DNA from 2 places in the Pantoea eucrina genome. Region 1 is predicted to be linked to the other one. Evidence: predicted binding sites of a transcription regulator. Region 1 holds the regulator's gene; the other holds the start of a gene.
What was found. Region 1 encodes LexA, which represses DNA repair genes until DNA is damaged. Its sites were predicted from a motif close to TNCTGTATGTACATACAGNA; they were not measured.

Region 2: LAC65_RS09140 (DinI-like family protein) is a predicted target of LexA. The motif match lies at 2,605-2,624, and genes of this name have one in related genera.

What each region holds. Positions count from the first base shown of each region.
Region 1 is NZ_CP083448.1:252,982-257,686, forward strand. It holds gene plsB (glycerol-3-phosphate 1-O-acyltransferase PlsB) at 1-1,295, opposite strand, end outside; gene LAC65_RS01130 (diacylglycerol kinase) at 1,423-1,791, shown strand; gene lexA (transcriptional repressor LexA) at 1,897-2,511, shown strand; gene dinF (MATE family efflux transporter DinF) at 2,641-3,963, shown strand; gene LAC65_RS01145 (CsbD family protein) at 4,109-4,321, shown strand; gene zur (zinc uptake transcriptional repressor Zur) at 4,372-4,705, opposite strand, start outside.
Region 2 is NZ_CP083448.1:1,937,150-1,941,854, reverse strand. It holds gene LAC65_RS09165 (helix-turn-helix domain-containing protein) at 1-603, opposite strand, end outside; gene LAC65_RS09160 (hypothetical protein) at 744-1,133, shown strand; gene LAC65_RS09155 (hypothetical protein) at 1,114-1,404, shown strand; gene LAC65_RS09150 (hypothetical protein) at 1,493-1,897, shown strand; gene LAC65_RS09145 (hypothetical protein) at 2,043-2,309, shown strand; gene LAC65_RS09140 (DinI-like family protein) at 2,329-2,568, opposite strand; gene LAC65_RS09135 (DUF6388 family protein) at 2,877-3,200, opposite strand; gene yedD (lipoprotein YedD) at 3,348-3,815, shown strand; gene fliT (flagella biosynthesis regulatory protein FliT) at 3,856-4,209, opposite strand; gene fliS (flagellar export chaperone FliS) at 4,234-4,614, opposite strand; gene fliD (flagellar filament capping protein FliD) at 4,624-4,705, opposite strand, start outside.

The DNA of each region.
Region 1 (4,705 bases):
TCCATTACGTGCTCATAGCCGATGTAGATCGGTACAAACGTAATCGGACGGCTGCCGCCGCGCAGCAGCGCCTGCAGCGTCATTGAAAGCGTGCCGGTTTTGGGATCGAGCAGGCGACCGGTGCGCGAGCGTCCGCCCTCAACAAAGTACTCAACCGAGTAGCCGCGGCTGAACAGCTCGCCCAGATATTCGCGGAATACGGTGGAGTAGAGTTTATTGCCCTTAAAGGTACGGCGAATAAAGAAGGCCCCCAGCCGGCGGAAAATGGGCCCGGCTGGCCAGAAGTTAAGATTGATACCGGCAGCGATGTGCGGCGGCACCAGCCCCTGATGATAAAGCACGTAGGAGAGCAGCAGATAATCCATATGGCTGCGGTGGCAGGGCACATAGACTATTTCATGACCATCCTGCGCCAGCTGACGCACGCGCTCGCCGCCGTTGACGCTAATGCCCTGATAGAGGCGGCTCCAGAGCCAGCCCATGATGCGGTCGGTAACGCGGATCGCCTCATATGAGAAGTCTGCCGCGATCTCTTCCATCATCTCAACGGCGTTTTGCTGCGCTTTTTCATGCGAAATCTTTTTGCTGCGCGCTTCATCTTCAACCGCTTTTTCAATCGCCTTCGACTGCAGCAGCTTGTTGAACAGATCCTGACGGGCGGGCAGGCTTGGTCCCACCGCGGCGAGACGCTGGCGGGCAAAGTGAATACGCGCCACGCGCGCCAGCTTCTGCGCAATCGACTTATCCGTGCCGTGTTCGGTCGCCATCTGGCGCAGCGAGACGGTGGAAGAGAAGCGGACAAAGCTGTCGCGACCGTGCCAGAGAATGGCGAAAAACTTCTGTACGCCATTCAGTACGCGCAGATGCGGCGTAGGCTCGCCCTGAATTTCACGACCCGGCGCACGGCCAAACATCACCGCCACCGGCAGCATCTGGACATCCAGCTGCGGGTTATTACGATGCAGATCCAGATAGTCGTGAAACAGTTTCACTGACTCCGGGTTCGCCACATAGTAAGGAAAGACACGCGGGCCATCATGAATAAACACATGGCGCGGCAGCAGCGTGCCGTCAATCTCCAGCGGCGCGAGCGGATCGGGCAGATCAAGCCGCAGACACTGGTTGCGTAATGTAAGCAGATCCGCCTTTGAATCATAAGGCAAAACATACATCACGGGACGAGTGGGATCGATACCGTGCTCCGAAACCGGATCGGTCGGTATGACCTTACTTTTTACCAAAATAGAGAGTGGTAAATTCAATAATTTGTAATAGAGTTTACGCCAACCTGACATAGACAACTTGAAGCCTCTTGTTAGCAAAGCGCGGCAAGCATACCAGAAAGTGCAGCGGAGATCTGTGGCTGTGCCATCGCACGCTGCGCACTCATTGACGCCAAAATTACTCAAGGGTTCCCTATTCATGGCAAATAACGTTACCGGCCTGCTGCGTATCATCAAAGCGGCGGGCTACTCCTGGCAGGGAATACGCGCAGCCTGGCAACATGAAGCGGCCTTTCGTCAGGAAGCCGTTGCAGCGGTGATTGCGGTAGTTGTCGCCTGCTGGCTGGATGTGGACGCAGTGACGCGCGTGCTGCTAATTGGTTCGGTGATACTGGTGGTGGTGGTGGAGATCCTCAACAGCGCGATTGAGGCGGTGGTCGACCGAATCGGCCAGGAGCGTCATCCGCTGGCGGGCCGCGCTAAGGATATGGGTTCTGCCGCCGTACTGCTGACGATCCTTCTCGCGCTGTTTGTCTGGATAACGCTGCTCTGGCCGCACGCATATTAAGGCCGCCCGTACCGATATATCGCTGATTTTTGCCGCAGCTGCGGTTTTCATTTCGCCAATACCTGTATATACTCACAGCGACTGTATAAACAACCAGGGGGCGGGATGAAAGCGTTAACCAGCAGGCAGCAGCAGGTCTATGACCTGATTCGCGACCATATTAATACAACCGGCATGCCGCCAACGCGTGCTGAAATCGCTTCACAGCTGGGCTTCCGCTCACCCAATGCAGCTGAAGAGCACCTGAAAGCGCTGGCGCGTAAAGGGGTCATTGAGATTGTCTCTGGCGCCTCGCGCGGCATTCGCTTGCTGATGGAAGAAGAGACAAGCGGTGGACTGCCGTTAATCGGGCGTGTCGCTGCCGGCGAGCCGCTGCTGGCTCAGGAGCACATCGAGACCCACTATCAGGTCGATGCTAACCTGTTCAAGCCGAGCGCGGATTTTCTGCTGCGCGTTAGCGGCATGTCGATGAAAGATATCGGGATTATGGATGGCGATCTGCTTGCCGTGCATAAAACCCAGGATGTGCGTAATGGCCAGGTCGTGGTGGCGCGCATTGACGACGAGGTCACCGTAAAACGCTGGAAAAAGCAGGGTGCTATCGTGCATCTGCTGCCGGAAAACAGCGATTTTCAGCCTATCGAAGTGGATACGCGCCAGCAGTCTCTGACCGTTGAAGGTCTGGCTGTCGGTATTGTCCGTACCGGTGAATGGCTGTAATACCTGGTTAGTCCCCCCGCTGCGGTCTGTGCCTGCACAGGCCGCGGTCTGCTATATTACCCCTCTGCTTCCAACCGTGGCGCCGTGCAGCTGCATGAGGCGCGTTGCCCGCAATAACAGGACTGGCTGATGCCGCTGTTTACCTCTTCTGATCGCACGCTCTGGCGCCTGGCGCTGCCCATGATCCTCTCTAACATCAGCGTACCGCTGCTGGGCATTGTGGATACGGCTATCATTGGCCACCTCGACAGCCCGGTTTACCTCGGCGGCGTAGCCGTGGGTGCAACGGCCACCAGCTTTGTCTTTATGCTGCTGCTCTTTTTGCGGATGAGCACCACTGGCCTGACGGCGCAGGCGTTCGGCGCCCGCGATAAGCCAGCGCTGGCGCGGGCGCTGATCCAGCCGATGCTGATTGCGCTGACGGCAGGCGTGCTGTTCATTGCGCTACGAACGCCGGTCAGCGAGCTGGCAGCCGCGCTGATGGGCGGCAGCGAGGCGGTGCAGCAGCAGGCACAAACCTTTATCGCTATCCGCTGGCTCAGCGCGCCTGCCACGCTGGCAAATCTGGTGATCCTCGGCTGGCTGCTCGGCGTACAGTATGCGCGCGCGCCGATGGTGCTGCTTATTACCGGCAACGTCGTGAATATCCTGCTCGATCTGCTGTTTGTTCTGCAGTGGCACTGGGGCGTGGCGGGTGCCGCAGCGGCCACCGCCGTCGCGGACTATGTGACGCTGGCCGTGGGGCTATGGATGGTGGCGCGGGTGCTGGCGCTGCGCGGCATATCATTTTCGCTGCTTAAAGCCAGCTGGCGCGGCGACGCCGCGCGCCTGTTCCGGCTTAACCGCGACATCATGCTGCGTTCGCTGCTGCTGCAGCTCTGCTTCGCCTCGCTGACGCTACTGGGCGCGCGACTCGGCGCTGACGTGGTCGCCGTCAATGCGGTATTGCTGATGTTCCTGACTTTTACTGCCTATGCGCTGGATGGTTTTGCGTATGCGGTGGAAGCCTGCTCCGGTGAGGCGACCGGCGCAGGCGATCGCAGCCGGCTGCGGCTGATCTGGTATGCCGCCTGCCGGCAGGCGGGCATTGTGGCGCTGCTGTTCGCTGTGATTTACGCCCTCTGCGGTCCGGCAATTATCGCGCTGCTGACCTCGATTGAGTCGCTGCGTGAGGCGGCTGACCGCTATCTGATCTGGCAGGTGATCCTGCCGCTGGCTGGCGTCTGGTGCTATCTGCTGGATGGGATGTTTATCGGAGCCACGCGCGGCCGGGATATGCGCAACAGCATGCTGCTGGCGGCGCTGGGCTATGCGCTGACGCTGCTGACGCTGCCGTGGCTCGGGAATCATGGTTTATGGCTGGCTATTACCGTATTTCTCGCGCTGAGAGGCATTACGCTCGGGCTGATCTGGCGTCATCACTGGCAGCGCGACAGCTGGTTCAGCGTGTGATAGCAGCCGGTCAGGCGGTAGCCCACAAAACTGGCAGTTTGTGCTGCAGCGGTTAACCTTAACGTGACAGCACGCGGGTTATACGGCGGTTCAGCCCGCGCTGTGGTGGCATACCGTCTGGCTCAGCAAACCGGGGAGAGATGCAATGAACAGAGATGAAGCGAGTGGCAGCCGGAAACAGTTTAAAGGAAAATGCAAAGAGCAGTGGGGCAAGCTGACCGATGATGACCTGAGCGTGATCGAAGGCAGACGCGAGCAGCTGATCGGCAAAATTCAGGAGCGTTACGGCTATGCCAGAGCAGAAGCGGAGCGCGAAGTAAACGAATGGGAAAGCCGGCACAACGATCCACACAGCTAGTGCCACCCCGCTTCAGAGCATAACCCGCCCGCATGCCTTCAGGCGTGTGCTCAGCCCTTTTTGCCGCGTTTTTTACTCATCGCTTCATGATCGTGCGCGCAGCCGGCGTGCTGTGTACAGGCGGCAATTTCCGCACAGTTTTCGCACAGGCCGTGCGCTTCAATTACCGTATGGCGCAGGCTGAAGTTTGCCTGGTCAGCCAGTCCCGCAATGATTTTTTCCACGCCGTGCGCCTGCTGTTCACTCACTGCGGCACAGCTGTCGCAAACCAGCATGACAGAGCTGTGGGCCGGCTCATTGAAATGATGGCAGACCACATAGCTGTTGTTGGACTCCACGCGGTGGATAAATCCCTGCTCCAGCAAAAAGTCGAGGGCGCGGTAA
Region 2 (4,705 bases), 1.7 Mb from region 1:
CTCATGTTTGTCCGTACTGAGTACGGGATAATCTTCATTCACCGGGCGCAATAAAAAATGCTCTTCATTTTGTGAAGGGGAACGCACGCGCAGCGTTCTGACCAGCGCCTGCCCGGCATACAGCGCCAGCACCACCTCACCGGGCGCTGCAGAGCGTTGTGGTTCGAATATCAGCAGATCGCCGGGCAGAAAAGCTGGCTGCATGGAACGATCGTCCAGCTGAACGGCGACGGCGACGGCGCTGTCGCTTACCGCACTGTCACAGTAGAGAAAGCGATCGGCTTCCCGCTGCAGCTGCAGGCGGGTTTCATCCAGCCAGCCGGTAACCTGCTGCAGTGTCAGCAGCGGCACAGCCCGCACGCTGCTGTGGCTGCTGACAACCGCAAAGGGTTCCCCCTCACCATCAAACAGCCATGCCGCCGGGCACTGCAGCAGCTCTGCCAGCCGGAGCAGATGCTCGCCACGCGGCAGCGTCTCATTTTTTTCCCATTGTGAAATAGCCACGTGCGAGACGCCGACGTCTGCCGCCAGCTGCTGCTGGGTCAGTTTCAGCATTTTACGGCGTTCGCGAATGCGCTGGCCTGGCGTTTCCTGATTTTTCATCTTGACAACTCCTGAAAGGTTTACTTAAGTATACTTAAATTAAATGATTAAAGTAAACTTAAAATACACTGATCGTATGACTGGCAAGGGGAGGCCAGTGTATTCCGGGCGGAGCCCTTGCCAGTACTGAGAGGTAAGGCATGGAGAGTAGTCTCATCACCAGCGTTGGCGCACTGCTTCTCGGCGGTGGTGCAGCAGCGGTGTTCTGGAAACCATTACTGGCCGGGATTGCAACCATCGTAACCAGCAATCGTGCAGGCGGGGAGATTATCACCAGTTACAAAGAGCAGGTGATGTTACTGAAAGAGAGTCATGCGCTGATGCGGCAGGAGAATGATGAGTTGCGCATTCGCCACGATCGCAATTTGCGTCGCATCTCTTCGCTGGAGACCGATCTGCGCCTGATAAAAAATGCGCTGGGCATTTTGCTGGCAACGACTGAGACCGATCACAGCGATAAATTTCGCAGTCAGATCAATCAACTGATTACCACGCTTGAGGAGAACCGTGATGGTGCAGATAAACAGTGAATTCACGATCAGAAATCACCGGCGTCAGCTGCTGCTGGGGGGAATGATGCTGCTGTTATCGCTGATATGCATTGCCATGACCGCGATGTTTATCTACGTCAGCAATGAAGCCAACCAGCGCGTCGAAAATATCCGGGAAGAGTACCGGCAAATCTCTGACCGCCGCGAAGCGCGGGTGGCCGAACTGACAGAACAGCTGGCAGACCTGCAGCTAAAAATTGACGGAATAGTGGTGCGTGAAAAGGCCAGACCGGCTAAACGCAGCAGCTAGCGGCAGGGAAGCAGTGATGAATATTACCCGTCAGATCGCGGTATGGCTACGGCAGCGGCGGTCGTTAACCCGAAAGAAGGAGAGTACCATGAGCGAACAACAGAGCGTTAACCCGGCAGCAGCAGCGGATCCACACGATGTTTCTCCGCTGGAGAACTTTGCTAACGAGACGGCACCGGCCAGCCCGGCGGTAACGGAAGAGGTGGCGACGAGCGCAGAGGCGGCCGCGACACCAGAGGAGAGCGTACCGGCTGATGCAACACCACAACCTGTGGCAGGCGATCCCCTGACGACGGCCTCTGCCCGCGCGGATGCTGCGCCGGCAGAGGTGGCAGCACCTTCTCAGACAGAGGGAGCGTCACCCGCCGCAGCGGCGCTGGATGCCGGGGTGAAAGATTTTGTCCAGGCGTTTACGTTTGTTGAACATGGCGTGAGCCAGCTGGGAGAGGCTGCCAAAGCGGAACTGATGACGCTGGCGCGCAAATATCTCTGATGCGTAGCTATCTGTACTGACAGGGATGTCAGCCCCGGCCTGAAACCCACTTCCGACTATTCTTAATGCGGCTTCGCTATTATCGACTATCTTTAATCACTCAGACGTTATTTTAACGGGCAAAACAAGCAAAAAGGAAAATAGCATGAGCGATTCAGAAGCGATTAAAACCAAACCTGAGTACCTGCGTGATGTTACCTCACAGCTTAAAGAGATGCGTCACTACGCGCAGACCAACACTGAAACGCTCTCTGCACACTGGCTGGCCTTTGATGCCGGCGAGTACAAAGATAAAGAGTATGCGGGGCGATTTGAGCAGCTGATCAATGAGCAGAGTAAACTGCTGGAGAATATTGACCAGACTATTCAGGATTTAGAGATTGCGGTTAACCATATTGAGCAGGAGAGCTAACCGCACACGGCAGGGTGGCCTAGTCGGCCACCAGCCACATATCCGCCTCATCAAACATCTCTTCGACAATGCGCGCAACGGTCGCTTTATCGTTTTTGCTTAAATCGGTATCGATTCCGTTGCGCTCCATCGGTTTTACCCGCACTTCAGCCTCCGGAAACACGCGCTGTACCCGCTTTTCGAGCTCAGCCTGAATCATCTCGCGCGCGCCGGGCAGGCCAGCGACGTTACGCTTGTCATAAATCAGCTCTACAAACATCAGAACCATCCATCAAATAAGGTCAGGGCATCATATTACTGTAAATAAAAACAGTAGCAAGGGGTGCGGACGGCACAGGCGGAAAAAAGTGTACGCATCAACGGAGTGAGGAAAAGCGCCGGAAAAAGCCGGGGAAAAAATGAACCTCTGGAAGTGGAAAACCAGCACCACTTCCAGAGGTGGCGCAAACGCACCATTCGTTAAGGGACAATCCCTGACGGTTGTCATGCTGCGTAACTTATACAAAAACATGTCTTTGTACAACTATATTTTTCGTCTTGTACAACTTTACCGGCTATAACTCAGCGTTACAGCTCATTCTTTATACAAAACTCTTCCCACGTCATACCCAGCGCCTCAGCGTGCGTCTTCAGATAGGCTTCAATCGCTTCTGCGGCCACTGCCTTATCCGGCTCGGCGAGCTGAATAGAGAACAGGATGCCATCCAGCTTTTTCTGCCGGATAAAGGCCGCGTAGATCCGTTCGGCATGCCAGTCGCGCAGTTCACGCAGTGACATATTCGCCGCGCGGGCATCGCTTTCGCTCAGCTCATCCAGCGCGGCCTGAAAGGTGGGGTGGGCGGTGAAAAACAGGCTGCGCGCCAGGCTATAGTACTCTTCAGGGGTTTTCATGCTCGGTTCCGGGTCATTAACTCGGCGCATAGTGTAACTGCAACCTGCCGCGTTGTCAGGCGCGCCGGGTTTTGCTGCAGATCGCTTGCCTTACGCCTGAGAAAAATTATACCGTAGCCGCCATTAACGCGAGGACAGGGAATCAAAATGAAAAAGTGGATCGTGCTGGCCGCCGTCGCACTCAGCGGGTGCGCGCAGATTAACAGCTACAGTGATGCGGTAAAAACCCCGGCGCCGGCCGCGCTGCAGGGTAACTGGCAGACCGTGGGGCCGCAGAGCAAGCTGATCAGCGGCCAGGCGCTGGGCAGTCTGATTATCACTGCCGACGGCGACACGCTGGATTGCCGCCAGTGGCAGCGCGTCATTGCCAAACCGGGCAAGCTGACCCGCCTGAGCGACCGCTGGGTTAACGTCAACCGTCAGTCGCGCGTGATGCCGCTGGTGCTGGAAAACGGTGGGCTGCAGTATGATGGTCTGCGCCTGCGCAAAGTGGAACAGCCGACCGTAGAGTGTCAGCAGGCGCTGGCGGAAGTGGCGCAGCGGCCCGATGAGGCGGTGATTCAGGATATTGAGCCAGAGCTGATGAAACCGGTTGCGGCGCATACCGCGCAGTAATGCAGTAAGAGACCCTCTCCCGGCGGGAGAGGGCTGGCATTCAGCCCTGCGGCAGCCAGACGTCACCCTGCTGACCGTAAGCGCGCATCACCGACTTCTGTACGGAGGACTGGCTGACCAGCCGCGTCAGCTCATCCATCCGCGCCTGCAGCAGGCGTTTGACTTCGCTCTCATTATCCAGAATATGACGCAACACCGGACGCAGCTGCTCCTGTAGCTGGCCTGACGGCGGCGCGGTTTCCGTACTCTGCGCCAGACGCTCCACCGCACTGACGTAATCCATTTCGTGAGTAATTAAATCGTCCCACTCGCCGCGGCTGGCGTGGCGCAGCATGCCGTGGCTGAGGGTGAGGATCTGCTGATAAGCCAGCATCAGGTGCGGGGCAGTATTCATAACATAGCGTCCTAAGAATTAAGATTAAGCGACTTCTTTCCAGGCATCAGCGATATTGCGCAGCAGGGTTTCCACCTCTTCCAGCGCTGCCACGTCGTTGCGGATGTTTGCCTCCACCAGACGGCGCACCATATAGGAGTAGAGGCCGATAAGGTTCAGCGTCAGCGCATCGCCCGACGCTTCATCCAGGCCCTGTTTTAGGCCGGCCTCGATAATATTGATCGCTTTCGAAATGGCGCTGCCTTTGCCCGCGATGTTGCCATCCTGCATAAACAGACGCGCGCGCACCACGGCGCTGACGGCGCCATCAAACAGCAGCGTCAGCAGCTGCGGCTGAGTGGCGCTCATTACGGCGCTCTCAACGCCAATTTTTGCATAGGCCTGCGTGCCATTTGCCCCGTACATGGTCACTCCTTATTTGTTCGAGCTGCTGGTCATGTTGTCAAACTGCTGCGTCAGGTAGTCGCTGGTGCTGTTGAGCTTGCTGACGGCGAGA